Regions from separate parts of the Streptomyces sp. NPDC101178 genome, predicted to be linked through region 1. Evidence: riboswitches for the same ligand, from Rfam matches in the RefSeq annotation. Region 1 holds a riboswitch; each other region holds the start of a gene.
What was found. A riboswitch is a leader RNA that binds a small molecule or an ion and turns the genes downstream of it on or off. The one in region 1 is predicted to bind cyclic di-AMP.

Region 1 (7,483 bases):
GCTGCTCGAACGCGGCGATGTCCGCGTCGGTGGGCTTGGTGGACTCGGTCTGCGGAGGGGGCGTTTCCATGCCTGCCTTGGTTCTGCTCGGAAGCTCGTAGAAGGAAAGAGGTGGTGCGAGGGGGGTCAGTCGCGGTCGGCGCTGTCGATGCCGTCCCAGACGTTCGAGTGCCAGGGGCGGTGGTTCGCGCCCGGTTCTCCGCGCCGGTCCTCCGCCGCGTCGGGGTCGGCCACGGTGTAGCCGGTCTCGCCGGGGAGGACGTAGTGGAGGTGCTGGCGGGCCAGCCGCATGATGTACGCGTCGTCCTGGAGCCGCGCCTTCTCGTCCCGCAGCTCCTCGGTGCGCGCCTTCGCCTCCTGCGAGAGCCGCTCCTGCTCGGCGATCTCGTCGCGCTGGGAGACGTACTGGCGCATCGGATAGGCGAGCGCGACGATCAGGGAGCAGACCACCAGCGCCAGGAACGCGGCCCGGCCGGTGAGCCGGGAGCGGCGGGCCTGGCGGCGGTTCTGGGAGCGGTACACGCGGGCCGCGGTCTGCTCGCCGAGCAACCGCAGCCTGGTCGCGGTGGAGAACCGGTCGCGGTCCTTCCCGGCCATGTCTCCCGCCTCCCAGAGCTTGTCGTCGAACTGCCGTCGTCGCCCGAAGGGCGGCCGGGCGGCGACTGGTGCGTGCGATCGCAAGGCGCCGAGACGGTCTCGTAGCTGAGCTACTCGGCCCTTTCGGCAACGCCGCGAGCGTGCGTGCCAGACGCCGCCCGGCGGGCGGCAGTTTGACGACAAGCTCTGACGCACGTCCGTCCCCGCACACGGTACGGGACCGAGTGCGGGGACGGACGGAGGCTACCGCCCAAGGGCTGCGGGTCAGCCCTTGAAGCGCGGGAAGGCGGAGCGGCCGGCGTACACCGCGGCGTCGTCGAGGATCTCCTCGATGCGCAGCAGCTGGTTGTACTTGGCGACGCGGTCCGAGCGGGCCGGGGCGCCGGTCTTGATCTGGCCGCAGTTCACGGCGACGGCGAGGTCGGCGATGGTGACGTCCTCGGTCTCGCCGGAGCGGTGCGACATCATGCACTTGAAGCCGTTGCGCTGGGCCAGCTCGACGGCGTCCAGGGTCTCGGTCAGCGAACCGATCTGGTTGACCTTGACGAGCAGGGCGTTGGCGGAGCCCTCCTCGATGCCGCGGGCCAGGCGCTCGGGGTTGGTGACGAAGAGGTCGTCGCCGACGATCTGCACCTTGGCGCCGATGCGGTCGGTGATGACCTTCCAGCCGGCCCAGTCGTCCTCGTACAGCGGGTCCTCGATGGAGACCAGCGGGTACGCGGAGACGAGCTCCTCGTAGTACTCGGTCATCTCGGCGGCCGAGCGGGACTTGCCCTCGAACTCGTAGACGCCGTCCTTGTAGAACTCGGACGCGGCGACGTCGAGCGCGAGCGCGATGTCGCGGCCCGGGACGTAACCGGCCTCCTTGATGGCCTCGACGATGAGGTCCAGGGCGGCGCGGTTGGACTCCAGGTTCGGGGCGAAGCCGCCCTCGTCGCCGAGGCCGGTGGACAGGCCCTTGGTCTTGAGGACCTTCTTCAGCGTGTGGTAGATCTCCGCGCCCCAGCGCAGGGCCTCGGAGAACGACTCCGCGCCGATCGGCGCGATCATGAACTCCTGGATGTCCACGTTGGAGTCGGCGTGCGAGCCGCCGTTCAGGATGTTCATCATCGGAACGGGCAGCAGGTGCGCGTTCGGGCCGCCGAGGTAGCGGAAGAGCGGCAGGTCGGACGCCTCGGAGGCGGCGTGCGCGACGGCGAGCGAGACACCGAGGATGGCGTTCGCGCCGAGCGAGGCCTTGTTCTCGGTGGCGTCCAGGTCGAACATCGCCTGGTCGATGAGGCGCTGCTCGGTGGCGTCGTACCCGACGAGCTCCGGGCCGATCTGCTCGATGACGGCGAGGACGGCCTTCTCGACGCCCTTGCCCAGGTAGCGGTTGGGGTCGCCGTCGCGAAGCTCGATGGCCTCGAAGGCGCCGGTGGAGGCGCCGGACGGAACAGCAGCACGGCCGGTGCTGCCGTCGTCGAGGCCGACCTCGACCTCGACCGTGGGGTTGCCCCGGGAGTCGAGGATTTCCCTGGCTACGACGACGTCGATGGACGGCACGAGGCATCTCCTTCTGGGATATGACGCTGGTTGTGCAGGGTCACTGTGGCCTTGCGACACGAGCCTAACCGGCCCGGCCGCGTCAGTCGGCCGACCGCCCGTCTCCTGGGACGAAAAAGGACCCAAGGGCCAGCATCACGGGACAAAACTCCAGAAATCTACTGGCTGGTAACAAGTGCTGGCGACAAGAGGTGAACGAATCCCCTCGCCCGCCGGCGCCCTTCACGCGGAAGAATCCCGGCCCGGCGCGCACGGGGGGAGAGCGCGCCGGGCCGGGGAGCCGAGCGAGGGAGGGTGCCGCCGGACCCCCTCCCTCCGGGGAGGAGAGACGGCTGTTACTTCAGGTGGAGCTGCTGACCCGGGAAGATCAGGTCCGCTTCCTTGACGATGTCGTCGTTGAGCTTGAAGAGCTTGCTCCAGCCGCCCTTGACGCCTTCCTTTTCGGCGATCTTGCTCAGGGTGTCGCCGGTCTTGACCTTGTACTCGCCGTCGCCCTTCTGGACCTTCTCGCCGGTCGGCGTGGTGACGGTCTTCTTGGAGCTCTCGGCCTTCGGAGCCTCGCGCTGCTCGCTGCGCGTGGTGGGCTGCTCGGCCTTGCGCTCGGGCTGTGCCTGCTCGGGCTTGCTCGCGGACTGGCCGGAGCCGGCGTTCACGCCCGGGTCCACACCGTCGTTGGTGAGGCCGCCCGCGCCGGCGCAGGCCCAGGCGCCCGGGCCCTGCATGTCGAGGAGCTTCTCGGCGGTGGCGATCTGCTGGTCCTTGGAGGCCAGGTCGGCGCGCGAGGCGTACTGCGTACCGCCGGCGGCGGCCCAGCTGGACTGCGAGAACTGCAGTCCGCCGTAGTAGCCGTTACCGGTGTTGATGGACCAGTTGCCGCCGGACTCGCACTGGGCGACGGCGTCCCAGGTCTCGACGGAGGCGGCGGAAGCGTTGGTCGCACCCATCAGCGGGACGGCCACGGCGGCACCGGTGACACCCGCGAGGGTGGCGAGACGGACGGCCTTCGAGGGGCGGCGGTGCTTGCCCTTGCTGTTCAGCAGCATGGAACGGATCTCCTCACCGACGCCTACGAGGTGAGCTGTCGGGTTCGGGCTGATGAGTTGCCCGGTCGCGCGACCTTGCGCGCGACTTCACCCCAAGCCGTTCCCGTACGTCCCCGTCTTCGACGAGGCCGTCCGGACCCGGCGGCCTACCTGGGTCCCCCGCTCCTGCCTACGGCGCTTTACGCGTCTGTTCCCTTCGACCGACGGCAGGATTCGGCGTGACGGTCGACGGGGCCCGCGGTGCGAGCGGTTCCGACCGTAAACACAGGCAACCCCGACATTCAAAGATGGACATACCGCCTCAATCAGCGCTTACTTGCCTGCCCTGACGGAGTGTTTCCGCAGGTCGGAGGCGATCTACGCCGAGGAGGCGGACGCAACGCGCCAGTTGCAGCAAAGAGACCCATGTCTCACTTACGCATAAGTGGACATAGGCCTCTGAACTACCCGCGTTTTTGGGGCGTTTTCCCGAATTCGATCAGTTGGCGGCAGGCGCCTCGGAGCCCTCCGGAGCGCCCGCCTGGCCCTCCTGCTCACCGTCCTGCTGACCGGCCTGCTCCAGCCCCAGGTCCAGGCTCTGTCCGGGCAGGATCAGGTCCGGGTCGGAGCCGAGGAGGTCCTTGTTGGCCTCGTACAGACCGGTCCAGCCCTGCGGGAGTTCCTGCGCGTCGGCGATGGCCCAGAGGTTGTCGCCGGGCTGCACGGTGTAGCCGCCGCCGGCGACCGCGCCGCCGTCCCGCGCGTCACCCTCACCCCGCGAGGCGTGCCGGCCTGACTCGCGCGGGCCGTCCTCCTGCCCCACCGCGTCGGCCTCCTCGGGGGCCGGCGCGCCTCGGTGCTTGCCGCCCGTGCGATCGGCGCCCTTCGAGGCGTCGGGGGCGGAGGTGGCGGGCTGCGAGGCGTCAGGAGAGCCGGGGGTTCCGGTCTTTCCTGCGGCGGGGGACGTGGAGGGCTTCGCCGCAGGGTCGGATGTGGCGCCTCCATCCCTCTTCTCCCCCTTGCCGGTTTTACCCGTCGTGCCGGTGGAGTCCGTCTTGCCGGAATCCTCCGCTCCACCCTTTTCATCCGCTTCGTCCGCCGGTGCGGTCGTCGGGTCCGGAGTGGGAGTGGTGGGGCTGACGGGGTCGGCGGAGGGGACCGTGCCGGGGTCGACACCGGGCAGGCCGCCGTCCACCGCGAGGCCCGAGATCACCGCGCAGCTCGGCCACGCCTGCGGGCCCTTGTCGTCCAGGACCTTCTCGGCGATCGCGATCTGCTGCGAACGGCTGGCCAGGTCGGCCCGCTCCGCGAAGGCGGTGCCGCCGTACGCCGACCAGGTCTCCTGCGAGAACTGCAGGCCGCCGTAGTAGCCGTTGCCGAGGTCGGCACTCCACATGCCGCCGCTCTCGCACTCCGCGACCCGGTCCCAGGTGGTGGCGTCGGCCGCGTGTGCGCCCGCCGCGCCGAGGAGCGGAATGGCGATGGCCGATCCGGTCACACCCGCGGCGACGACGATGGCGGGTGCCTGACGAGGACGGCGGTGTCTGCCGTTCGCGGAGCCCATGGAGTTTGCCTTCCGTGCGACTGACAAGCGGGAACTGAGAAGCATGAAGCTGTTACGCGCGTGCGTGAAGCTGATACGCAAGTGACGGACGGGCCAACGGTGAACGGTCGGCCGACGCGTCGAACCGTGAACCTAGCGGGACTCGAACGCATGTCACAAGTCGATGCAGCGCAGATCACGTGAAAGTCACAGAGGTGACAGCGTGTCACCTTCCTCAAGGCGCCGTCCCGGCTCGAACTCGACCGGCAGCGTGCGCAGTCCGCGCATGATGAGCCCGCCGCGCCAACGCAAATCGTCAGGTTCCACCGCAAGTCGCAGGCCAGGAAGGCGTTTCAGCAGCGTCGCCACCGCGGCCTGGCCCTCCAGCCGGGCCAGCGGTGCTCCCAGGCAGTAGTGGATGCCGTGACCGTAACCGAGATGCTGATTGTCACTGCGTGAGAGGTCGAGCGCCTCCGGATCCGCGAACCGCTCCGGATCCCGGTCCGCCGCCGCCAGCACCACCAGCACCGGGTCCCCGGCCGCGATCTCCTGCCCGCCGAGCGTCAGCGCCTCGGTGGCGTACCGCCAGGTCGCGAGCTCGACCGGCCCGTCGAACCGGAGCAACTCCTCGATCCCGGTGGCCAGCAGCGCACTCTCCCCCGCAGCCAGCGACTCTTCGAGCCGAGCGCGCTGTCCGGGATGGCGGAGCAGGGCGTACGTACCGTTCCCGATCAGGTTCACCGTCGTCTCGAACCCGGCGAAGAGCAGGATGAACGCCATCGCCGCGGCCTCGTTCTCGGTGAGGTGCTCGCCGTGGTCGCTGGCCCGGATGAGTCCGGAGATCAGGTCGTCGCCGGGGTTCTCCCTCTTCCGGTGGATGAGTTCGGCGAGATAGCCGCGCATCTTCTTCACCGACCGGGCCACCCCGCCGCGCGGTCCGCCGCCGTGGCGGATCATCATGCCCGCCCAGTCCCGGAAGTCGTCCTGGTCCTCGCGCGGGACGCCGAGCAGGTCGCAGATGGCGTAGATGGGGAGCGGGAAGGCGAAGTCGTGGATGAGGTCCGCCTCTCCCTTCTCGACGAAGCCGTCGATGAGCCGATCCGTCAGCTCCTGCACGCGGGGCGCGAACTCCGCAATCCGGCGTGGGGTGAACGCCTTGGAGACGAGCCGGCGCAGCCGGGTGTGGTCCGGCGGGTCGATGTTGAGCAGATGCGTCATCAGCTCCGCCTTGCGCTCCCCCGGGATCCCCGTCTTCCCCTTGGCGGCCGCGGACCCGGCGTGGTTCGCCGGATCCTTGGAGAGCCGCGCGTCGGCGAGCGCCTGCTTGGCGTCCCCGTACCGTGTCACCAGCCACGCCTCGACCCCGCTGGGCAGCGCGGTCCGGTGCACGGGGCTGTGCTCGCGGAGCCAGGCGTAGGCGGGATACGGGTCGGTGGCGAACTCCCAGGTGAAGAGTTCGGGGGCGTCTTCCGGCGTGCTGGGCGTGTGGGGGCAGGCGGGGGTGTGGTTCACTCCTCGACGCTATCGGGCGGGGTGTACGTCACTGCATGCAGCCGGGGCAGCGCCCGCGCCGCCAAGGGGTGGCCGGCCTCGGCCGCCCGGTTCATCCAGCTCTTGGCACGGTCGATCAGCAGCATGCCCAGGGCGAACTGTGACCGTACGACGCCCGCCTCGGCGGCCTGTTCCAGGTACGGGATCGCCTCGGCCGCCGCGTCGCGCGCGACCATCAGCTCTCCCGCGGCGGCCGCCGCCTCGATGTGACCGGCGTCCGCCGCCTTGCGGCACCAGAACTCGGCGGTCTCCAGATCACCGAGGGCCACGTTGACGTCGCCGAGCACCGCCGCGGCCATCGGGTCCTCCCCGGCCCGCTCGACCAGGTGTGTGTGGACGTTGGCCCGGACCGTCCAGCGCGCGCCCTCCGTCCCCACCGTTTCGAGCGCGAACATCCACAGGTCGAGCGGGACCGGCCACTCGTCGGGCCGGTCGACCGCATCGGCGAGCAGCCCGCCGAAGACGCCCCAGGTGCCCTCCCTCTCCCCGGGAACCAGCAGCCCGCTCACCCCGTACCGCTGCTCGGCGGCCCAGGCGAGCCCGTCGTCGAACGACTCGGCCTCGGCCACCGCGTACGCGTCCGGATACAGCTTCTGCGCGCCGCGGAGCACACCGTCGGAGACCGCCCCGTGCGGGACTCCGCACCGGAAGAGGTCGACCGCGGCGCGCACCAGCAGGTGGCCGCGCGGGTGGCGGGTCGGCCGGGCCGCCCGCCGCCACTCCTCGACGAGGTCGGAGCCGACGGCCAGGTACTCGGGCACGGTGTGCGCTCCGCGCCAGAGCCGGGCGCTCCGCAGTCGGGGCTCCTCGTCCAGCGCCTCGAGGCGCGCCCACTCGCTGTCGCTCCAGACCCGGTTCAGCTCGACCGGTCGCGTCCCGTCGAGCACCCGGGCGCGGTCCGCCGTCCCGAACCGGCGCGCGTCGTACGCCTCGTCCTCCATCGTGGCCAGCACCGGCACGCGCAGCCGTACGAGCTCCGCGAGGACCGCAGGGGTCAGCCCGTGCTCCCCGAGGTGGCCGTTCAGGTCGTCCAGCCACAGGACGCAGCCCGCCTCGCCCCACCCACGTACCACCGCCGGAAGCCCGCGCAGGTCCGTCCCGGGCGCCGGCGCGAAGATCCGGGTCGTACCGGGCAGGTTCGCCGCCAGGGCGGCCCACACCGTCCGGGTCTTGCCCGAGAGCGGTGCCCCGGTCACCACCACCAGACCGCCCTCCCGGGCCGCCT
Region 2 (7,483 bases), on a different contig from region 1:
AACCCCCTCCACCGGGCCACGCTGGGCCCGTAAGCGCGTCATCTTTCCCGCCGCCGGCGTGCTGTTCCTGCTCGGCATCGGGATCGGCGCCACCGGCGAGGAGCCGGAGGCTGTCCGGACAGCGGCGGTGAAGGCGGGGCCGGGGCCGACGGTGACCGTCACCGTGACGGAGACGGCGAAGGTGACCGTGACAGCCAGCCCGGAGCCGGCCCCGACGGTCACGAAGATCAAGAAGGTACGAGTCACCGTCACCGCTCCGCCGCCCGAGCCCGCCGCCGAGGCGCCCGACCCGGTCTACGACGAGGACGACGACTCGGGCGGGGGATCCACGTACTACAAGAACTGCACCGCCGTCCGCGCTGCGGGCGCCGCTCCCATCCGGAGGGGCGACCCCGGGTACGCCTCCCACCTCGACCGCGACGGTGACGGAGTCGGCTGCGAATAGACGAACAGGCGCCCACCGCCCCTCTCCTCGATCCGGCGAGCGCGTCAACCCTTCCCCTTTTCTGTACGTCCTGTACATTTTTGACAGGGCGTGAGCGCAGGACGGACCTGCGCCGCGCCTGCGTTCCGTCAGGCACAAAGGAGAGGGGCTCCGCCATGATCCGACCCGATGCCCGTTACGTACTGCCCGAGTTCACCGAGCGCACCGCGACCGGGACCCGGACCCAGGACCCGTACTCCAAGCTCCTGTCCGAGCGGATCGTCTTCCTCGGGAGTCCGATCGACGACACCGCGGCGAGCGACCTGATCGCGCAGCTCATGCACCTGGAGCACGCCGAGCCGGACCGGCCGCTGTCGCTCTACATCAACTGCCCCGGCGGCTCGTTCGGGGCGATGGCGGCGGTCTACGACACGATGCGCTTTCTGACGTGCGAGGTGGAGACCTTCTGCCTGGGGCAGGCCGGCTCCTATGCGGCCGCTCTTCTGGCGGCCGGGGCTCCGGGGCGGCGACATGCCCTGCCCGGAGCGCGGGTAGTCATTCAACAGCCCGCACTGGCCGAGCCGTTGCGGGGCCAGCCGTCCGACCTGGAGATCCACGCGCGCGAACTGGTACGCACCCGAGAGCTGTTCACGGACATGCTGGTCCGTCACACGGGCCGGACCGCCGAGCTGGTCACCGCCGACATCGAGCGCGACACCATCTTCGACGCGGAGGCCGCTCGCGCCTACGGGCTGGTGGACCACGTCGTGGAGAGCCGCACACTCTCCCAGCCGCCCCACGACGCGAGGTGAACCGCCTATGGAACCGACGGAGTTCCCGCCCCTGCCCGCACTGACCCGCGCCGAGGGCGAGCTGATCGACTGCTACCTGGCGGTTCTCGACCAGGTGGGCCGCATCAACCCGGCGCGCGGCAGCGACACCTACAGCGCCCTGCGGGCCGCCCAGGCCCTGGCCTCCCGGGCGGCGGCCCTGCGCGACGCACTGGCGCTGATGCACGAACGGGGTGAGCGGCAGATCCACGCGGCGACGCTCGCGCGGGCCCTGCGGGTGCTGGACGGCGAGCGGCGGGCGGGCCGGGTCGCCATGCCGCCGGCCCCGAACTGAGCCGCTGCGCGCGCCGGGAGCCCACTACGGGAGCGGGCCGGTCGTCCCGGCGTGCGACACGCCCAACCCCGCGACCGAATTCCCTCGCTCGTTCGGCGTAGGCGATCACCCGCGCGAGCGACCTCCCAACTTGCGCTCGACGCGCGGCCCGTACTCGAAATCCACCCTTTCGTCGCTGGTACGAGGGTGTGCGCCGGGCTCGGCGACGGGCGCGAACCGCCCCTGCCCACCTGAATGGATCAGTGGTGAGGAGACTCACAAATCACTGTTTGGGCTCGGAAATCCGGCACTTGGTGAGTCAAGATCCCTGGGACGACAAGCCCCCGCCGCCGCGGCGGGGCGGTCCGGGTGGACGCCGAGTCCTGCCGCCTCCCGGATGACTGGTCGACAGGAGTGGATCGGCAGGAGTGGAGGACCCGAGCACAACGGGCCGACCGGGAGACCGGGAAGCCCTCGGGGTGAAGCCGCAGCACGCGGCCGGGCAACTTCGCCAGCCCGAACCCGACAGGTCATCCTTCACAGGCGGCTGACGAAGGGTTGCGCATGTCTGCGCAGGTTCATGTCCCGTCTCTGTTCGCCCGGGTCGGTACGGCTTCCGTACTCACCTTCGCCGTGACGTCGGCGATGCTGGCGCCCGGCCTCGTCGACGACGCCGAGGCCGCCACCCATTCGACGAAGGCGCTCAAGATCGCCGCGTCGAAGAAGGGGGCTCCCTACAAGTACGGAGCCGCGGGTCCCAGCCGGTTCGACTGCTCGGGGCTGACGGTCTACTCGTTCAAGAAGGCCGGGAAGAAACTTCCCCGCACCGCACAGCAGCAGTACAACAAGACCCGCCATATCCCGAAGTCACAGCGTAAACAGGGCGATCTGGTCTTCTTCCATTCCGGGCGCAACGTGTACCACGTGGGGATCTACGCCGGAGAGAACAAGATCTGGCACTCCCCCAAATCCGGGGACGTGGTGCGCAAGGCGAAAATCTGGTCCAAGAGCGTCTGGTACGGAAGGGTCCGCTGACCCACCGACCGGACGCTCTTCGCTTGCGGGCGGCACACCGGCGCACCTCTCGGTGCCGCCCGCAAGGGCCCCGGCTCCCCCTTCCTCAGCGCAGGAGAGGCCCGGCCACCAGCGCCAGGCCCAGTCCGGTGAGCGCCACGCCGCTGCCGCCCTCGATCGCCCGGGCGGTACGCGGCCGGCGCAGCCACCGTCCCAGCCGGTCCACCAGCAGGGCGAGCGCCGAGAACCAGACGAGGGCGAGAGCGACGACGAGGGCGGCGAGCAGCAGGGTCCTGGGGAGCGGCGGCTGCCCGTCCGGGACGAACTGCGGCAGCAGGCTGAGGAAGAGGACCGGCGCCTTGGGGTTGAGCGCGTTGGTCAGGAACCCCTGCCGCAGCGCGCGCCCGAACCCCTCACGTACCGGCTGTTCCGGTTCGCCACCGGACGCCTCGGGCCCCCGGGGCGGTGCCTGGTCCGGCGCACGGCGCTCCTCGGCGACCCGGCGCCGCATCGCGTACAGCGCGCTGATTCCGAGGTGGAGCACGTACGCGCCGCCGAGCAGCTGGACCGTGCGGAACAGCACCGGCATCGTCACCAGCACCGCCGCGAGCCCCGCCACGGCGAGCGCGGTGTGGACGAGCAGTCCTCCGGCGACGCCGAGTGCGGTGGCCAGACCGGCGGTGCGCGAGGCCAGGGCGTTGCGTACGACGACGGTGAAGTCGGCTCCGGGCAGCGCGACCATTCCGGCGGCGACCCCGGTGAAGGCGATCAGTTGTGCGTCCATGGGGCCAGCCTGGACCGGCGGAGCCTTTAGCGTGTACTTGCAATCTTCTGGGTCTGCCTAAAGGAACGCTTCATGTACGACCCGACGCGGCTCACCGCGCTGGTGGCGGTCGCCGAGACCGGATCGATCACCCGGGCCGCCGCCCACCTGGGCTACACCGCGCCCGCGCTCTCCCAGCAGCTGGCCAAGCTGGAGCGGGAGGCCGGCGCGGCGCTGCTGGTGCGCCACCACCGCGGCGCACGGCTGACGGCCGCCGGTGAGCTGCTGGCGGGCCGGGCGCGGCGGGTGCTGGACGAACTGGACCGGGCCCGGCACGAGCTGGCGCAGCTGGCCGGGCTGTCCGGCGGCAGGCTGCGGGTCGGGACGTTCACGACGGCCGGGGTGCATCTGCTGCCGCCGGTCCTGAGCGCGTTCCGGCGGGCCCATCCGGAGGTGGAGCTGGCCGTGGCCGAGTACGAGCCGCCGGGCGGCGTCGCGGCGGTCACCGCGGGCGAGGTGGACCTGGCGCTGACCCATACGTACGAGCCGGCGGTGGCCGACCCGCCGCCGGCCGGGGTCACCGTCGAGCCGCTGCTGGTCGAGGAGCTGGTGCTGGCGACCTCGGTCGGGCACCGGCTCGCCGAGGGGACCGGGCGGCTGCCGGTCGCCGAGCTGGCGGGACGGCCGCTGATCAGCAGCGCTCCGGCGCATCCGCCCCGGCGCGGGGTGGAGAGCGCGCTGGCGGCGGCGGGCGCCGCACCGGCGGTGGTCTGCGAGTCGCCCGGCTACGCGCTGGTGTGCGCGCTGGTCAGCGCGGGGCTCGGGGTGGCGGTGGTGCCGGAGATGGTCGCGTCGCTGTCGGCCACGCCGCTGGCGGTCCGGCGGCTGGAGCCTCCGGACTTCCGCCGGACGATCTCCGTGGTCCACCGCGGCGACCGGGCCACCGCGGCGGCGGCGACACTGCTCGCCCTGCTGCGCAGCGGGTTCGGCCGGGCGGCGGCGAGCTGAGCGGTGGCCTGAGCCGGGCAGGCCGGGCGGCGGCCTGAACTCCGCCGCCCCGTCCGCGCCCGGTCGTCAGCCCTGGACCGGCACCGCCCACGGCAGCGTGATCCAGACCGTCTTGCCGCCCTCGGCCGTCGGGACGACCGTCAGCCGGCCCCCGTACTCCTTGGCCAGCGCCCGGATGATCACCATGCCGCGCCCGTTGTCCTGCCGTACGGCGGCGGGCAGCCGCTGAGGCCACCGAGGGTGACTGTCCGTCACGCCGAGGTGCAGCTCCTCGTCGCGTTCCAGGCGCAGATCGACGGTGAAGGTGGGCGACTGGCCGAACGTGTGCTGGACCGCGTTGGTCGCGAGTTCGGAGATGATCAGCCGGATGGTGTCGGCCAGCTCCGTCTCCTCGGAGAGGCCCCATTCGGCCAACGTCCTGGCCACATGTCTACGGGCCGAGGAGACCGAGACCGGATCGCTCGGCAGGGTGACGGTTGCTTCCTGATGGTCTGCCATGGCGACGCCGTCCCTTTCGCGCCCCGGCCGACCCGCGGTCGGCCGGGATTGTGCTTCGCGCCAGACTGCCATTGTTGAAGCTCGCTGTAACGACGTTCGACCAAGATATGCATATATCTGTCGCTCGAAGCGGTGAATTCGGGTCCCGCACCACCCGGACGACGGGCACACTGGCCCCCCTGCGGGCCCGGATCACGCGGTGCGTGAGGGTCCCGCCCCGTTCCGCACAGCGCGAGGAGACCCGGATGCAGCACGGCCCCGTCGTCCGACGACGGAAGCTCGGCGAGGAGTTACGGAGCCTGCGGCACGGCTCCGGACTCACCAGCCGGGACGCGGCGCACCTGCTCGGCTGGCACCAGTCGAAGGTGAGCCGTATCGAGACCGGCGCCAGCGGGGTTACGCCCGCGGACGTGACGCGCCTGCTCGACCTCTACGCGGTGCGCGACGCGCAGTTGCGCGCCCTGCTCGAAGTGCTGGCCGGGTCGGCGGGCGGTGGCGGCGCGGGGTGGTGGCACGCCTACCGGGGGCTGATCCCGCCCCAGTACCGCGACTTCATCAGCCTGGAGTCCCAGGCCGATACGGTGCGGACCCTGGAGACCTCGGTGGTGCCGGGCCTCCTCCAGACGGCCGGCTACGCGCGGGCGGTGACCCGGGCCTCGCTCGACGGGCTGCCGGCGGACGATCTCGACTCGCTGGTCGAGGTGCGGCTGACCCGTCAGCGGGTGCTGTACGCGAAGCCGCCGCTGCGGTTCACCGCCGTACTGGACGAGGCGGTGCTGCACCGGAGGGTGGGCGGGCTCGAGGTGATGCGCGACCAGTTGGACCATCTGACCCAGGTGTCTCAACTCCCCCACGTACAGCTGCAGTTGCTGCCGTTCTCGGTAGGCGGGTACGTCGGGCTCACCGGTCCTTTCGTCATCTTCTCCTTTCCGAACATTTCTGATCTGGATGTGGTCGTTCTCGACCACTTGACGAGTAGCCTCTATCTGGAGCGGAGAGAAGACCTTGAGGCGTACGGCTCGGCCTTCCGCACCCTGCAGACACACGCACTGACGCCGGACGGATCGCTGGACCTCATCGACGCGATCCGCTGCGGCCTGCGCTAGCACGATGGACCGCTGATCCGTTGGACCGCACCGACACGCTGACCCGACAGGACGTCCGACTCTGCCCGAGGGGGGCACCATGTCCGACCGTCTCGTACCCCGCACGGAGCCGCTCAGGTGGCGCCGCAGCAGCCGCTCCACCGGAATGAACAACTGCGTGGAGACCGCGCGGCTGTACGGCCCCGAGCCCGGCGGCGCGCTCCTCGCCGTACGCGACTCCAAGGACCTGGAGCGGCCGCCGCTCCGCTTCTCCGCCACTGCCTGGACCACGTTCGTGGCCGGACTGGAGCCGCGCTCCTTCAGCTGAGCGGAAGACCGGCCTCCCGGGGAGCGGTGGCGACGACCGTGGCCACCGCGGCGCCGATCTGCTCCTCGGTGAGGTCGGCCCGCGCGGTGAGGCGCAGCCGGGAGATGCCGTCCGGCACCGACGGCGGCCGGAAGCACCCGACCGCCACGCCGGCCGCACGGCAGTCGGCGGCCCACCGCACCGCCGCGTCGGCGGAGGGTGCCCGCACGGAGACGACCGCCGCGTCCGGGCGGACCGCCGTCAGCCCGGCTGCGGTGAGCCGCCCGTACAGCGCGGCGGCCACCTCCCGGGCCCTGGCCGCGCGTTCGGGCTCCCGGCGCAGCAGCCGCAGCGCGCCCAGTGCGCCGCCCGCCGCCGCCGGGGCGAGGCCGGTGTCGAAGATGAACGTACGGGCCGTGTTGACCAGGTGGTCGATGACCCGGGCCGGACCGAGGACCGCGCCGCCCTGGCTGCCCAGCGACTTGGAGAGGGTGAGGGTGGCGACCGCTCCCGCGCCGCCCGCGAGTCCGGCCGCCGCGAGCGCGCCGCGTCCCCCGTCGCCGAGGACGCCGAGGCCGTGGGCGTCGTCCACGACGAAGGCCGCGTCGGCGGCGCGGCAGACCTCGGCCAGCGCGGCGAGCGGTGCCGCGTCCCCGTCCACCGAGAAGACCGAGTCGGTGACCGCGAGCGCGCGTCCGTCGTGGGCCGCCAGCGCCTTGGCGACGGCGTCCGGATCGGCGTGCGGGACGACGGCGGTCCCGGCGCGGGAGAGCCGGCAGCCGTCGACGATGGAGGCGTGGTTACCGGCGTCGGAGACGATGAGCGAACCCCGTCCGCTCAGTGCCGTCAGTGCCGCCAGGTTGGCCGCGTAGCCGGAGGAGAGGACGAGGGCCGCCTCGAAGCCGCAGAAATCCGCGAGTTCGTGTTCGAGTTCGGTGTGCAGCGCGGTGGTGCCGGTGACCAGCCGCGATCCCGTCGCACCCGCGCCCCAGCGGTGGGCGGCAGCGGCCGCTGCGGCGGTGACCTCGGGGTGGCGGGTGAGGCCCAGGTAGTCGTTGCTCGCGAGGTCGAGGAGCCCGTCCTCCGCACTCCTCGGGCGCAGGGCCCGGACGAGTCCGGCGGCGGCCCGGCGGCGGGCCTCGTCGTCGATCCAGTCGAACGGGGAGGAGGGCGGGGCGAAGGACATGAGGCGGTCCCTTTTGTAGGCAGCTCACAGACCCTAGCGGGGTGCGCAGCAGGTCAGGATGTGGCAATACACACACCCTCCCCCGCGTCTGCTG
Region 3 (7,483 bases), on a different contig from region 1:
TCATCTTCCGGAGGCGGGAGTTCCGGGGCGTGGTGGACGGCATCGTGGTCGCGGGCTTCACCGCGACCGGCTTCGCCTTCACCGAGAACATCCTCTACCTGGGCAACGCGTTCGACGAGGACCAGCAGCTCGGCAGCTCCGGGATCGCCTCGGTGACCGCCGGGACGTTCTTCGTACGGATCGTGATGTCGCCGTTCGCGCATCCGCTGTTCACGGTGCTCACCGGTCTCGGCTTCGGCTTCGCGGCCATCAGCGCCCGCCACCACCGGGTCCGCCGGATCGCCCTGCCCGTGCTCGGCCTGCTGCTGGCGATGGGCCTGCACGCCCTGTGGAACGGCTCGTCGGCCTTCGGCCCGTACGGCTTCTGGGCGGTGTACGGGATGGTGATGGTCCCGGTCTTCGGGCTGGCGACCTGGCTGGCGATCTGGTGGCGCCGGCGCGAGCTGCGGACGCTCGCCGCCGAACTGCCCGCGTACGCCACGGCCGGCTGGCTGACCCCGGTCGAGCCGCTGGCACTCTCCTCGATGCGGACCCGGGGCGTGGCGCGCGATCTGGCCCGCCACTGGCACGGGAGGCAGGACCGGTCGCGGGGCCGGGCGGCGGCGCGCGCGGTGGCGGAGTACGAGTCGTTCGCGACGACCCTGGCCGGCCTGCGCCGCCGCGCCCGCCATGACGCGGTGGGACCGGACTTCGCCGTCCGGGAGCGGGAGCTGCTGCACCACCTCTGGCAACGCCGCGCCATCGCCGCCCCGGCCCTCACCCACGCGGCGCGGATGACCGGCACCGGCCCGCGCCCACACCCGTACCGACAGCCGACGCCGTACGGACAGCGACAGGAATACGGGCAGGGCCAGACGCAGGCGCAGGCGCAGGGCTACGGGTACGGGCAGGGTTACGGCTACGGGCAGGGGCATGGAACCGTGTACGGCGGCCCGCCCCCGCAGCCGTACCCGTACGGCCGGCAGAGCCCGTCCGGCCCCACCCCGCCTCCCTCGTAAGGCGGTTCGGGCGAGCCCGCTCAGGCCGACGCCTCCGTGAGGGCCGCCAGCTCCGCCTCCGTCAGCTCCAGGTCCGCGACGGCCAGCAGCGCGGGGAGCTGTTCGACCGTGCGGGCCGAGGCGATCGGGGCCGCGACCGTGGGACGGGCGGCGAGCCAGGCGAGGGCCACCGTCGCGATCTCGGCACCCCGCTCCGCGGCGACACGGTCGAGGGCGGCCAGCACCATGCGGCCGCGCTCCGACTCCAGGTGCTCGCCCGCCTTCGCGGAGCGGGCGCTCTCCACGGTGGCGCCGGGGCGGTACTTGCCGGTGAGGAAGCCCGAGGCCAGCGCGTAGTACGGGACGGCGGCGAGGCCGGCGCGGGCGGCGGTCTCCTGGAGCGGGCCCTCGTAGGTGGCGCGGGAGACCAGGTTGTAGTGCGGCTGGAGTGCGGCATACCGGGCCAGGCCCTCGCGCTCGGAGAAGTCCAGCGACTCCTGGAGGCGCTCCGGGCTGATGTTGGAGGCGGCGATGTGGCGCACCTTGCCGTCCCTCACCAACTGGTCGAGGGCGGTGATGATCTCCTCCACCGGGACGGTCTCGTCGTCGAAGTGCGTGTAGTAGAGGTCGATGTGGTCGGTGCCGAGGCGGCGCAGCGACTGCTCGGCCGCGCCCTTGATGGTGGCGGCGGAGAGCCCCTGGAAATCGGGGTGGGCGCCGACCTTGGTGGCCACGACGATGTCGGAGCGGTTGGCGCGGGAGGCGAGCCAGGCGCCGATGACGGTCTCCGACTCACCGCCCCGGTTGCCCTCGGCCCAGGCGGAGTAGGCGTCGGCGGTGTCGACGAAGTTGCCGCCGGCCGCGGCGTACGCGTCCAGGACGGCGAAGGACCGGTCCTCGTCGGCGGTCCAGCCGAAGACGTTGCCGCCGAGGGCGAGGGGGAAGACCTGGAGGTCGGAGCTGCCGAGCGTGCGGAGAGAAGTCATGTCCGGGTTCAACGGCGGCGGCGGAGCGGCGTATTCCATCCCGGAGCCGCGCATTCCGTGCCGGTGCGGCGCATTCCGTGCCGGTGCGGCGCATTCCGCGTCGGAGTTCCGTATTCCGTGCCGGAGCGACGCGTTCCGCGCGCCGGAGCCGCATATTCCGCGCCGGAGCCCTCTGTTCCCGCCCTGGACCCGCCGGACGGACCGGCAGCCCTGACGTCGGGGGGTGAGCGTCAGGGCTGCCGGGGTTTCGGGTCCTACGGGCGCGGGTGCCTCAGACGGAGAGGCCCTTGCTGTTCAGCCATGCGACCGGGTTCATCGCCGAGCCGCCCGCGGTGTGGACCTCCAGGTGGAGGTGGACACCGGTCACGTTGCCGGTAGCGCCCATGCGGCCGATGGTCTCGCCGGTGCTGACCTGCTGGCCGACCGAGACGTCGATCGAGGACTGGTGCGCGTACCAGACCTCCGTGCCGTCCTCCAGCTGGAGGACCGTGCGGTAGCCGTACGAACCGGACCAGCCGGCCTCCGTGATGGTGCCGCTGTGCACGGCCTTGAGCGGCGAACCGGCCGCCCCGGCGAAGTCCAGGCCGGTGTGCTGGCCGGAGGACCACATGGCGCCGGACTGGCCGTAGGTCGAGGTGATCGTGTACGAGGAGGCCGGCAGCGTGTAGCTGGCGCGGAGCTTGGCGAGGCGCTCCTCCTCGGCCTTCTTCGCCGCGGCCTCCTCCGCCGCCTTCTTCTCGGCGGCGATCCTGGCCTTGACCTTGGCCTCGGCCTCGTCCTGCTGCTTCTTCGCCTCGGCGGCGGCCTTCTCGGCCGCGGCCTTCTCCTCGGCTGCCTTGGCCTCGGCGTCGGCGTTGGCCTGCTGCTGCTCGGCCTGCTGGAGGATCCGGGCGCGCAGGGCCTCACCGGCGCCGGTGGTGCCCTGCTCGGCCTCGGCGGTCGTGATGCCGGCGGAGGTGAGCGGAGCGGCGGCGAGGACCGGTGCGTCCTCGGCGTCGTCGGACATGAAGGCCCCGACGCCGGGGAGGGACTTGGCGTCGGGGAGGTTGTCCGCGATGGAATCGGGAAGAGAGATGGAGACCGGTGGCTTGCTCTGAGCGGTGGCCATGCCACCCGCACCGACGGCCGCTATGACGCCGACCCCGAGGACGGTGGAGCTACGGGCGAGACCCCGCTGCTTGGCCACGCGGTGCTTACCGCGCACGGGACGGACGGACTCCGCGGTGGGATTCCACTCCTCCCACGTCCGCTCCGGACCACCGAGGCCATCGGCAGTGAAGGGTGACGGGGCCTCAGGGGCAGGGTGATTGGACGCCACGTGGGCGCACTCCTTTCCTTCCTTCTCGCCTACCGGGTTAGCTGACGGGTTCGGAGCAGGAAGGTCTCCTACGGGCCCCTCTGCCTCACGATGGAGACACAGGCGTCCGATTCACCCCATGTAGGTGGTTCCCCGGTTCCCTTGCGGAATTCGGCGCTCGCGCACGGCGCCGTCTCTGACGACGGCTGGGACGACCGCACTGCGTTATCGAACGTTAATAGACAGACGGGCCCGATTCCAAGCTGTTCCTGTTGATCATTAACGGCTTCGACGGGGACTTACCGCCCACAAGCCGCCCGAATCGGACGACTTGGCGATCTCCCGCCCACACCTCTTTTTCTGATGGTGTGTCAACTGTTATGCGGAGCGGTGCTCATCGATTACGCACCGTGTCATCGCCCCGGCCGACGATCTTCACCGTCGTCCGCCGCGGCGGCTGCCCCTCCGCAGGCCGGCTGACCGCGAGCAGCGCCATGTCATCCGTCGACCGGCCGCCGGTGTGCAGCCGTACGTCGTCGGTGAGCGCCGAGAGCAGCTCCTCGGGGCCGGGAAAGATACGGCCGCGCAGCCGGGCCGCCGGGTCGTAGAACGCGCCGTTCGCGTCGCGCGCCTCGGAGAGGCCGTCCGTGAAGGCGAGCAGCGTCGAACCGGCGGGCAGCTCCCACTCGTCGGACCGGTCCGGCCACACCCCGAGGTCCATCCCCAGCGGCATCGCGGGCACGCTCGGGGCCAGGACTTCCAGGGCCCCGTCCGCGTGCAGCAGGATCGGCTCGGGATGGCCGCGGTTGACGAGGCGCAGCGAGGCCGAGCCGGGCGGGATCTCGGCCAGGACGGCGGTGATGAACCCCTCCATGGCGTCCAGCCCGTACCGCCGCGTCCCCTCCCGCGCGAGCGCCCGCTCCAGCCGCTGCGCCACGCCCTCCAGGGACCGCTCCTGCTCGGCGGCCTCCCGGAACGCGCCGATGATCACCGCCACCGCCTCCACGGCGTCCAGCCCCTTGCCGCGCACGTCGCCGACGACCAGGCGTACCCCGTACGGAGTGTCCGCCACCGCGAACAGGTCCCCGCCGACGAACTCGTCCGCCTGCGCCGCCTCGTACCGCGCCGCCACCTGGAGCCCGCCGATCCGCTCCGCCGGCGTCGGCAGCACGGCCCGCATGGCGGTCTCCGCGATGACCCGCGCCGAGGCCAGCTGCTCGTTGCTGCGGCGCACGACCCCGTTGATGACGAGGGCCAGGGCCGCGGCGGTGAGGACCGTGATCATCTCGATGACCGGGACGACCTGGGTGGAGGTGCCGTCAAGGATCCGCATCGCGATGACGGAGAGGACCGAGGCCACTCCCGTACGGATGGTGCTGGCGAGCGAGAAGAACGGCGCGGCGATCAGCGGCGCGGCCACGAACAGCGGTACGGCGGTGAAGTTGGGCGGCGCGAGCGAGTCGAAGAGGAGCCCGCCGCCGATCAGCAGCACCGGCAGCAGCCGCACGAACCGCCGCGTCCCCTTGCTCCGCGCCACCACCGGCTTCCCGCGCCCCGTCGAGCCGGGCGCGGCCCGCCCGGGGATCCCGAGGCTCGCCTTCACGAGCCCGCGCCCCTTCTCCGCCATCCCCACCACCTGTGCACTCCTGCTGCCCGGTCCGGCCACGGCTGCGGACGGTACCGCGCCCCGCCCAGGCTTCCCGGAGCCGCGCCGTGCGGCGACCCGTCATCGGCCGAATAGGGGGAAGCGGGCCTGGTGCCGAGGCCCTCCGTGGTCAGTCGGAGAGCCGGCGTTCGGCGTAGATCGTCAGTGCATCCCGTACGAAGGCGGCGGTGCCGTCCCCGTAGCGATCGTAGTTCTTTCCGAAGCGGGGATCGGCGACATACATCTCGCCGAGTCCGATGACGTAGGAGCGGCCGGGCTCCTTGTCCGCCGCCCGGCCCGGCACGCGGCCCGACGCGCCGCTCGCCGCCGTGGACGACGACAGCCACGCACAGTGCCGCCGGGCGATCTCCTGAGCCTGCTCACCACCGGCATCGGCCCCGGCCTCCCGGGCCCGTCCCCAGCCCCGCGCGATGGCTTCGTGCTCGGCGAGGAAGGCCTTCCGCCCCTCCTCGCCGAGCGCGCGCCACCACCGGTCGCCCTCCTCGTACGCCGCGCGCCCCCAGCGCTCGGTCACCTCCCGCTCATGAGCGGTGTGGTCGAACCCGTCGAACACTTCCTCGGCCATGAGTTCCGTCCCCTCCTCCGTCTTGTGGAGAGTGGTCCGCACCGAGGCGATCTGCCGCCCGATGCGCGCCTGCTCCTGTTCGAGCAGCCGCAGATGCGCCCGCAACGCCACACCCGTGTCCCGCTGCCCTTCGAGCACGTCCTTGATCGCGGGCAACGACAGCCCGAGCTCCCGCAGCAGCAGGATGCGCTGCAGCCGGACGAGGGCGTCCTGGTCGTAGTAGCGGTAGCCGTTGCTCCCGAGCCGGCTCGGCACGAGAAGACCGAGGTCCCCGTAGTGCCGGAGCGTGCGGCTGGTGGTGCCGGCCTTTCTGGCGATTTCCTGGATGGACCACTCCATGCCGGAAACGCTAGATCTTCACGTTGCGTCAAGGTCAACCCGGAACGCGCCGGGGAACGACTCGGGCCCGGCACGCAGTCGGCGTGCCGGGCCCGGATCTTCAGTAGCGGGGACAGGATTTGAACCTGCGACCTCTGGGTTATGAGCCCAGCGAGCTACCGAGCTGCTCCACCCCGCGTCGGTGAACACAACTCTACGCCATCGGAGCGGCCGCCCCGACCACCTTTCCGGCAGCGCTGCGGCGTCTTCGATCAGCGGCACCGCGCCGCAGGCGAGTACCTTATTGCACATAGGTTGCAGTAACGACTGATGTGCGAGAAGAGGAAGCCGTGCGGACTCCGGTGGTGCTGGGCATCGAGTCGTCGTGTGACGAGACGGGGGCGGGGATCGTCTCCGGCGGCCGGCTGCTCGCGCACGTCGTGGCGTCGAGCATGGACGAGCACGCCCGCTTCGGCGGCGTGGTGCCGGAGATCGCGGCCCGCGCCCACCTCCAGGCGTTCAACCCCGTGGTCAAGGAGGCCCTGGCCCAGGCGGGGCTGGGTGTGCGGGATCTCGACGCCGTCGCGGTGACCACCGGCCCCGGCCTGTCCGGTGCCCTCCAGGTCGGCCTGGCCGGGGCGAAGTCCCTGGCCTACGCGGCGGACGTACCGCTGTACGGGGTGCACCACCTGGCCGGGCACGTGGCCGCCGACACCCTGGAACACGGCCCGCTGCCCGACCCGTGCGTGGTCCTCATCGTCTCCGGCGGCCACACTTCGCTGCTGCTCGTACGGGACCTGGTGCGCGATCCGATCCTCCACCTCGGCGACACCGTGGACGATGCCGCGGGCGAGTGCTTCGACAAGGTGGCCCGCGTCTTCGGCCTCCCCTATCCGGGCGGCCCGGCCATCGACCGGGCCGCGCGCGACGGCAACCCGTGCGCGGTCGCCTTTCCGCGGCCGCTGCTGACGTCGAAGGACGACCCGTACGCGTTCTCCTTCTCCGGTCTGAAGACGGCCGCCGCCCGCTGGGCCGAGCAGCACCGGCAGCGCGGCGAGGAGATCCCGTTGGCCGACGGAGCGGCTTCGCTCCAGGAGGCCGTGGCGGACGTCCTGACGCGGAAGGCGCTGGCCGCCTGCCGCCGGTACGACGTCCGGACGCTGGTCGTGGTCGGCGGTGTCGCGGCGAACTCCCGGGTCCGGGCGCTGGCGGAGGAGCGGTGCGCGGCGGCGGGCGTCGAGCTGCGGGTGCCGCCGCTGACGCTGTGCACCGACAACGGGGCGATGATCGCGGCCGTCGGCGACCTCCTGGTGCGGGCGGGCGCGGACCCGGCGCAGCTGAACGTGTCCATCGACCCGTCGGCACCGCTGGAGTACGCCGCGCTGCACCCGGCGGCCGCACCGGCGAGGGCCGCGTGAGCGCCGCACCACCCGTCACCCTCCCTCGGTGACCGACCGAAGGACTTGAGAGGACTCCCTGTGCGTACCGCCGACATCCGCAACCGCTTCCTGGACTTCTTCGCCGCCCGGGACCACACGATCGTCCCCGGCGCACCGCTGCCGACCCCGGACCCGACCCTCCTCTTCGTCAACGCCGGCATGGTGCCGTTCAAGCCGTACTTCACCGGTGAGGCGTCCCCGCCGTGGGAGCGGGCCACCAGCGTGCAGAAGTGCG
Region 4 (7,483 bases), on a different contig from region 1:
GCCGACGGCCCCGGTCAGGTCGGCGACGGCCCGCTCGAACCGCTCGGCCAGGTCGTCGGGGTCGGCGCCGGGCCGGATGATGTCGTTGCCGCCCGCGCAGAAGCTGACCAGGTCGGGGGCGAGTTCCTTGGCGCGGGGGATCTGCTCCGCGACGATCTGGTCGAGGAGGCGTCCGCGCACGGCGAGATTGGCGTAACGGAAATTGCCGTGCCGGGTCTCGTCGTCCGGGTTCGTCGCCGCGTCGGGGGCCGGGAGCCGGTCGGCGAGGAGCACCGCGAACCGGTCCGCCCAGCCGACGAAGGTGCCGTCGGGTCCAGGGTCGCCGACGCCCTCGGTGAAACTATCCCCGATCGCCGCGTACGACCCGATGATGTTCTGCTGCTGGGTTCTCGAATCGTCTGCCACAAGCCCATATCCTGCACCGTTCAATGTGACCTACGCGACCGTAATAAGGGGTTGACGGGTGGTGACATAGACCACCTGGTCAGATTTGGGTAAAGCCGGAATAAGTGGAGGGGCGGTGCGCCGCCGCGCACCGCCCCTCGTTCACTTCTTCTCGCCCTCGGGTCAGAGGGAGACGCCGTGCTGCCGCAGGTAGGCGACCGGGTCGACGTCGGAGCCGTAGCCGGGGCCGGTGCGGACCTCGAAGTGGAGGTGCGGGCCGGTGGAGTTTCCGGTGGAGCCGGAGAGGCCGATCTGCTGGCCGCCGGTGACGGTCTGGCCGGCGGAGACGCTCAGCGAGGACTGGTGGGCGTACTGGGAGTACATGCCGTCCTCGTGCTGGATGACGACCTCGTTGCCGTACGAACCGCTCCAGCCGGCCGAGACCACGGTGCCCGGGCCGATGGCCTTGACGGGGGTGCCGGAGGAGGCCTGGAAGTCCGAGCCGGTGTGGTAGCCGCTGGACCAGCTGGCGCCGGAAGCGCGGTACTGGGTGGTGACGTTGGCGTTGTCGAGCGGCGCGGTCCAGCCGGAGCCGGTGGCCTCGGAGGAGCCGGTCTGCGTGGCGGCACCGGACTCGGCGGCGGCGTCGGACTCGTCGGCCGAGATGGTGTCCGCCTTCGGGGCCGGCGCGGCCTTCTTCGGGGCGGCCTTCTTCGGCGCGGCGGCCTTGGGGGCCGGAGCGGACTTCTTGGCCTCCGAAGGCGCGGCGGAGCCGGTGGCCTTGGCGCCGAGGGTCAGCTTCATGCCCGGGAAGATCAGGCTCGGGTTCTCACCGACGGTCGAGCGGTTGTCCTGGTACAGCTTCTGCCAGCCGCCCTTGACCTGGTGCTCGGAGGCGATCTTGGCGAGGTAGTCGCCGGAGACGACGGCGTACGTCTTCGCGGTGGTCTTCGCCGTGGCGGGCGCGGCCTGCGGAGCGGCCTGGGCGGCGACCGAGGCGGCGGCGGGCTTGACGGCGGGGGCCGCCTTCTCCGCGGCGTGGGCGCCGGTGGCGCCGAACAGCGGGAGGGCGAGTACGGCGCCGCCGGTGCCCGCGGCGAGGACGCCGCGGTGGATCGGGCCGGACTTGGGACGGCGGTGCTTACCCTTTGCGGGCATGGGGAAGTTCCTCTCCGGCGCCTGCGAGGTGAGCTGTCGGGTTCGGGCTGGAGATGCCCGGCCGCCGGATGGCGACTTCACCCCGAGCCGGTCCGGATCGCTCCGGGCCGGCGGCTTACCTGGTTCCCCCGCTCCTGCCACACGTGAGTGGGTGGGTGCGAATTCCGGGCGGCGGCAGGATTAGGCGGTCCGTCCGGATTGACGGTGACCGTAAACGAGTCGGGACGACAGGAACAAGCCGTCGGTTCCGCCCCGGAATCATCGATTCAATTTCGATCCGGATTTCCCGTCACACTCCGTGGATTACGGATCTTGGCTTTCCTTGCGGATACCGGGAAAACGCCTCGGAGCCACCGCCACCGTCCGTCACGGATATGATCCCGCTCACCCGCGGATTCCCATCTCCCCCATTAGCGGGGCATGTTCTGCGAAATGCACCAATACGGACATGCCCCCGGCGGGACCCCTGACGCACCGTCAGCCAGCCGATGGTTGCCTGGTGAACCGATGTCGTATCGTCACAGGAGCGCCCTCGCCGGAGAGCCGCGCCGACGCCAGAGATTCCAGGAGCCACCGTGACGCAGCAGGTGCCGCAGGTCCCGCCGACCGAGACCGCACTGACCGGAGTCCGCAACTTCCGTGACGTGGGCGGGCTTCCCACCACGGACGGGCGGCACACCGCCTTCGGCCGGCTCTACCGCAGCGGCCACCTGGCGCACGCCACCGCCGAGGACGCGCTCTTCCTCGGCGGGCTCGGGCTGCACACCGTCTTCGACTTCCGCAACTCCGCCGACCATCAGCTCGACGGGTACGACATCGAGCTGGCCGGTGTCCGCAATGTCAGCATTCCGCTCTCCGACCCGGCCGACGGCGCCGAGTTCTGGCGGCTGGTGCGGGACGGGAACATCGAGCAGCTGCGGTCGATCCTGGCCGACGGCAAGGGCAGCGAGCGCATGATCACCATGTACCGCTCGACCATCGTCGACCGCACCGCCGAGCACAGCCGCGTCCTGCACGCGCTGGCGGAGGACAGCGTGCCGGCCCTGATGCACTGCGCGGCCGGCAAGGACCGGGCGGGCCTGTCGATCGCGGTCTCGCTGCTCGCGGTGGGCGTCGAGCGCGAGGCGATCGAGGCGGACTACCTCAAGTCCAACGACCCGCACCGCCGGTACAAGGTGAAGCGAACGGACATGTCCGAGACCGGGATGTCCCCCGAGGTGATGGAGCTGCTCAATCCGCTCTTCGGCGCGCAGGCCTCCTACCTCGAAGCGGCGTTCACGGCCATCGACGAGACCTGGGGCACGACGGACCGCTATCTGGCGGAGGGCCTGAAGGTCTCCCCGGAGACCCGGGAGCGACTCCGCGAGCGCCTGCTCGACCGGGGCTGAGCAGTTATTCGGCGCCCGCCACCACGAAGAGCAGGTAGAGGAAGGCCGCGATCACGTGGCCGACCACCAGGTAGGCGAAGAGCCGGATCACCAGGCCGCGCGGCATCCGACGCTCCTGCGTGTCCTTGGTGACCTTCGGGCGCCTCGGGGTCAGCGGGTCGTAGTGCTCGGAATCGGACATGACGGTCCTCTCTGCCGGCCTCGCGGCCGGTGGGTACGAAGGCTCCGGTGGTACGGAAGGGCGCGGCGGTGAGCAGGGCGCCGGGGTCATCGCGGGTGGAGCGCGCTGCCGAGGCAGAGCTCGGCCGCGGGGCTCTGGAGCAGGGAGTGGACGAAGAGCAGCTCCGCCCCGCCCCGGTCCAAGGCCGCGATCCGGTGCGGGGTGAGCGAGTCGAAGTGGGCGCTGTCGCCCGGGTCCAGATCGTGCACGGTCTCCCCGAGCGCGACCCGCAGCCGCCCGCCGAGGACGTACAGCCACTCCTCCCCGGGATGCACCCGCACCAGATCGCCCTGGGCGCCGTACGGGACACGGACCCGCAGCGCCTGCATGGCGCGGCCCGAGCCGCCGGCCCGGCGGTACATCCAGCCGTCGGCCTCGGCCCCCTCGAACGCGCCGCCGCGGACGACCGCCTCGCGTTCGGGCGGCTTCTCGCCGAGCAGCTCGGAGACCGTCGTACCGTAGATGCGGGCGAGGCCGAGCAGCATGGGCAGCGAGGGCTGCCGGCGGCCGGTCTCCAGCCGGGAGAGGTGGGCCGGGGAGAGTCCGGCCCGCTGGGCGGCGGTCTCCAGGGTGAGGCCACGGCCTCGGCGCAGGTCGCGCAGGCGGGGAGCGACGGCGGGGAGCTCGTCGGCCGCCCCTTCGTCCGGAGGGTTCATGTGTCCATTGGGCCAGGAACTTTCCTCCGGGGCAAATAACTTGCCCAGGAGGCAAAAGATCAGCGGTTGGCCACCGCCTGCTTGACCAGCGTCCGGCCGAAGTCCCACAGCAGACCGCCGCCGCTGTGCGCGTCGTCCATGACCTCGGTGAACGCCGCCACGAAACGGTCCACCTCCGCCTCTCCGATGATCAGTGGCGGGATCAGCTTGATCACTTCCAGGTGGTCACCGGAGACCTGGGTGAGGATGCGGTGCTTCTGGAGCAGCGGCACCACGACCATCTGGGCGAAGAGCCCCTTGCGGGCCGCCTGGAGCATGGTCCAGCGGCTGCGGAGCTTCAGCGAGGACGGCCGCCCGAACTCGATGCCGATCATGAGCCCGCGCCCGCGTACCTCGTGCAGCAGCTCGTAACGGTCCACCAGGGCGGAGAGGCGCTCCCGCAGCAGATCACCGGTGCGCCGGGCGCCCGCGACGATCTCCTCGTCCTCCATCACCGTGAGCACCGCGAGCCCCGCCGCCATCGCCTGGGCGTTGGAGCCGAAGCTGGCGGAGTGGACGAGGACCCGGTCCATCGAGGAGTAGACCTTGCGGAAGATCCACTCCTTGCCGAGCGTCGCACCGACCGGCACATAGCCGCCGGAGAGCGCCTTGGCGACGCAGACGAGATCGGGCTCCACCCCGTCCTCGTGCTGGTACGCGTAGAAGTCGCCGGTGCGGCCGAGCCCTGTCTGCACCTCGTCGGCGATCAGGAGCGCCTTGTGCCGGTGCAGCAGCTCCTGCGCCTCGCGGAGGAAGCCGGGCGGCGCGGCGTGCACGCCCTTGCCCTGGACCGGCTCGACGACCAGGGCCGCCACATCGCCGCGCTTCAGCTCCCGGCGCAGCGCGTCCAGGTCGCCGAGCGCGATCGGGGTGTCGGGCAGCAACGGGGCGAAGCCGTCTCGGAAGCCGCTCTCGCCGTTGACCGAGAGAGAACCGGTGGTCAGCCCGTGGAAGGCGTGGGTGCAGTAGAGGACGCGGGGCTTCCCGGTGGCGTACCGGGCGAACTTCAGTGCCGTCTCGACCGCTTCCGTACCGCTGTTGCCGAAGAAGACCCGGTCCAGGTGCGGGCTGTGGCCGAGCAGTTTCTCGGCGAGCAGGCCGGGCAGCGGCTGGCAGTCGAAGCGGGTGAGGTCGGCGAGCTGGGCGTCGAGCACGTCGTGCAGGGCCTGGCGGACGACCGGGTGGTGCCGGCCGATGCCCATCACACCGAACCCGGCGAGCATGTCCAGGTAGTCGTTGCCCTCGGCGTCCCAGAAGTACGCGCCCTCGGCCCGCTCGTAGACCTTGTCGAAGCCGATGGTGTGCAGCATGCGCGGCAGCTGGTGGTTGAGGTGGCGCGCGTGCAGTTCGTACCGCTCGTGGCCGCGCTCCGCGAGGAGCCGTTCCAGGTCGAAGCCCTGCGGCCCGCCGTCCGTCATCGCCCGTTCGTCTCCTTGGCTGCGTTTCCCGAGGGGGCCGGGTGCGGCCGGCCCCCTCACCGTCACGACGTCACCGGTTCCCGCCGACGCTCTCCCGGGCCGCGCGCAGCGACTCCTTGAGCGAGCCCATCGTCGCGAGGACGGCGGTGGGTTCGTAGCCGCAGTGCGCCATGCAGTTGGCGCAGCGCGGGTCCTTGCCCCGGCCGTACTTCTCCCAGTCGGTCTCCTCGATGAGCTGACGGTACGTCGGTACGTAGCCGTCGCTCATCAGGTAGCAGGGGCGCTGCCAGCCGAAGAGCGAGTAGTTGGGGATCGCCCACGCGGTGCACGGGAAGTCGGCCTTGCCTTCCAGGAAGTCCAGGAAGAGCGGCGAGTGGTTGAGCCGCCAGCGGGCCCGGTTGCCGCCGGCGAAGGCCTTCTTGAAGAGTTCGCGGGTCTGCTCGACGCCGAGGAAGTGCTCCTGGTCGGGCGCCTTCTCGTAGGCGTAGGCGGGCGAGATCATCATCTCGTCGACCTTCAGGTCGTCGTTGAGGTAGTTGAGGACCTCGATGATGGTCTGCGGGGTGTCGGTGTTGAAGAAGGTGGAGTTGGTGGTGACGCGGAAACCGCGCGCCTTGGCCTCCTTCATCGCGGCGACGGCCTCGTCGAAGACGCCTTCCTTGGCGACCGACTCGTCATGCCGGTCCCGCAACCCGTCGATGTGCACGGCGAAGGCGAAGTAGGGCGACGGGGTGAATTTGTCGAGCTTCTTGCGCATGAGCATCGCGTTGGTGCAGAGGAAGACGTACTTCTTCTTCGCGACGAGCTGGCGCACGATCTCGTCGATCTGCGGATGCATCAGCGGCTCGCCGCCGGCGATGGAGACCATGGGGGCACCGGACTCGAGCACCGCGCCCACCGCCTGGGCGACCGGCATGCGCTGCTTCAGGACACCGGCCGGGTGCTGGATCTTCCCGCACCCCTCGCAGGCGAGGTTGCAGGCGAACAACGGCTCCAGCTCGACGATCAGCGGGAACTTCTCACGCTTGCGGAGCTTCTGTTCGAAGAGATACGTCGCGACCTTGATGGACTGGCGGAGCGGCATGGCCATCTGGCTCACCTCCTGGGGAGCAGTAAGGATCGGTGCCATTCGTAGAAAGCCGGAAGGACGGCACGGAGAACACGGAAGGCCGATATTCCACCGCGAACCGTGCCGATACGGACGAGCTCATGCTCTGGAGCGTCCACGACCACCCGGACGGCCGCAACCGGGCGCGGTCCGTGGCACAGGGCGGTACGCAGTGTCGCGGCGGACTCCATGTCCACCGCGATGGCCCCGGTGGCCCGCAGCGCGGCCCGCTCCGGTCCGCGTACGACGTGGTCCGAGCCGGTGAGCGGGCCGGTGTGCACGGCCGAGCCGGGCGCGGCCCGGGCCAGGGCGGCGACCAGCAGTCCGGTGCCGGCGCAGGGGGTGGCGCCGTCCGCGTCACGGGTCTCCTCGGCGACGACGAGGTCGCCGGGGTGCATGCCGGGGGCGAGGCCGGCGCAGAAGCCGGAGGCGATGACGGCGGCGTCCGGTACGCCACCGGGGGCGAGGGCGCCCGCCACGGCCGCCTCCGCCGCCCGGGGGCCCATGCCGGTCCGCAGGACCCGTACCGGGCCGCCTGCCCGCTTGCCGCTGCGCAGGGCCAGCTGCTCGATGCCCAGCGCGCAGGCGACCAGCAGCGGCGGCTGGGAGGCCGTGGGCCCCGGTGCGCCGGCCATCAGGCGCCCTTGGCCACGCCCGTACGGTCGGCGAACGGGTCGCCGTACACGTACCGCCCGAGGGCCGTCAGAGGGAAGACCTGGCGGTAGAGGTGGTAGTTGATGGAGAAGTCCCAGGGGAAGCCGGTGCCGGTGAAATACGGCTCGTCCCAGGAGCCGTCCGCCTGCTGTGCCTCGGCCAGCCAGGTGACCCCGCGCGCCACGGCCAGGCTGCCGCGACGGCCCGCGGCGAGCAGGGCCATGAGCGCCCAGGCGGTCTGCGAGGCGGTGGACGCACCGTGCCCGATCCACTTCTCCTCCGTGTACGAGCGCAGGTCCTCGCCCCAGCCGCCGTCGTCGTTCTGCACGGACTCCAGCCAGGTCACCGCCCCGCGGATCGAAGGGTGTGCGGCGGGCAGCCCGGCGGCGACCAGCGCGGGCACCACCGACCCGGTCCCGTAGACGTAGTTGACGCCCCAGCGACCGAACCAGGCGCCG

Region 2: it holds a riboswitch for cyclic di-AMP, as region 1 does, so the genes downstream of both, ACIRR8_RS29860 (C40 family peptidase) here and ACIRR8_RS25015 (transglycosylase family protein) in region 1, are expected to answer to the same signal.
Region 3: it holds a riboswitch for cyclic di-AMP, as region 1 does, so the genes downstream of both, ACIRR8_RS08580 (M23 family metallopeptidase) here and ACIRR8_RS25015 (transglycosylase family protein) in region 1, are expected to answer to the same signal.
Region 4: it holds a riboswitch for cyclic di-AMP, as region 1 does, so the genes downstream of both, ACIRR8_RS14855 (LysM peptidoglycan-binding domain-containing M23 family metallopeptidase) here and ACIRR8_RS25015 (transglycosylase family protein) in region 1, are expected to answer to the same signal.

What each region holds. Positions count from the first base shown of each region.
Region 1 is NZ_JBIWOZ010000009.1:90,377-97,859, forward strand. Features, by position in the region: gene ACIRR8_RS25000 (DUF501 domain-containing protein) at 1-70, opposite strand, end outside; gene ACIRR8_RS25005 (septum formation initiator family protein) at 127-597, opposite strand; gene eno (phosphopyruvate hydratase) at 862-2,142, opposite strand; gene ACIRR8_RS25015 (transglycosylase family protein) at 2,478-3,185, opposite strand; cyclic di-AMP (ydaO/yuaA leader) riboswitch at 3,191-3,372, opposite strand; gene ACIRR8_RS25020 (transglycosylase family protein) at 3,664-4,728, opposite strand; gene ACIRR8_RS25025 (cytochrome P450) at 4,915-6,219, opposite strand; gene ACIRR8_RS25030 (tetratricopeptide repeat protein) at 6,216-7,483, opposite strand, start outside.
Region 2 is NZ_JBIWOZ010000013.1:124,910-132,392, reverse strand. Features, by position in the region: gene ACIRR8_RS29875 (excalibur calcium-binding domain-containing protein) at 1-445, shown strand, start outside; gene ACIRR8_RS29870 (ATP-dependent Clp protease proteolytic subunit) at 601-1,236, shown strand; gene ACIRR8_RS29865 (hypothetical protein) at 1,244-1,549, shown strand; cyclic di-AMP (ydaO/yuaA leader) riboswitch at 1,903-2,089, shown strand; gene ACIRR8_RS29860 (C40 family peptidase) at 2,093-2,563, shown strand; gene ACIRR8_RS29855 (LysE family translocator) at 2,649-3,326, opposite strand; gene ACIRR8_RS29850 (LysR family transcriptional regulator) at 3,399-4,313, shown strand; gene ACIRR8_RS29845 (ATP-binding protein) at 4,380-4,811, opposite strand; gene ACIRR8_RS29840 (helix-turn-helix domain-containing protein) at 5,057-5,917, shown strand; gene ACIRR8_RS29835 (DUF397 domain-containing protein) at 5,997-6,224, shown strand; gene ACIRR8_RS29830 (8-amino-7-oxononanoate synthase) at 6,217-7,389, opposite strand.
Region 3 is NZ_JBIWOZ010000003.1:17,319-24,801, forward strand. Features, by position in the region: gene ACIRR8_RS08570 (PrsW family intramembrane metalloprotease) at 1-998, shown strand, start outside; gene ACIRR8_RS08575 (aldo/keto reductase) at 1,019-1,963, opposite strand; gene ACIRR8_RS08580 (M23 family metallopeptidase) at 2,235-3,281, opposite strand; cyclic di-AMP (ydaO/yuaA leader) riboswitch at 3,293-3,447, opposite strand; gene ACIRR8_RS08585 (PP2C family protein-serine/threonine phosphatase) at 3,655-4,887, opposite strand; gene ACIRR8_RS08590 (MerR family transcriptional regulator) at 5,036-5,830, opposite strand; tRNA gene ACIRR8_RS08595 (tRNA-Met) at 5,935-6,008, opposite strand; gene tsaD (tRNA (adenosine(37)-N6)-threonylcarbamoyltransferase complex transferase subunit TsaD) at 6,172-7,227, shown strand; gene alaS (alanine--tRNA ligase) at 7,288-7,483, shown strand, end outside.
Region 4 is NZ_JBIWOZ010000004.1:565,379-572,861, forward strand. Features, by position in the region: gene ACIRR8_RS14850 (SGNH/GDSL hydrolase family protein) at 1-405, opposite strand, end outside; gene ACIRR8_RS14855 (LysM peptidoglycan-binding domain-containing M23 family metallopeptidase) at 568-1,542, opposite strand; cyclic di-AMP (ydaO/yuaA leader) riboswitch at 1,546-1,706, opposite strand; gene ACIRR8_RS14860 (tyrosine-protein phosphatase) at 2,118-2,930, shown strand; gene ACIRR8_RS14865 (DUF6126 family protein) at 2,935-3,111, opposite strand; gene ACIRR8_RS14870 (helix-turn-helix domain-containing protein) at 3,198-3,806, opposite strand; gene ACIRR8_RS14875 (aspartate aminotransferase family protein) at 3,866-5,263, opposite strand; gene hpnH (adenosyl-hopene transferase HpnH) at 5,334-6,353, opposite strand; gene ACIRR8_RS14885 (1-hydroxy-2-methyl-2-butenyl 4-diphosphate reductase) at 6,359-7,006, opposite strand; gene shc (squalene--hopene cyclase) at 7,006-7,483, opposite strand, start outside.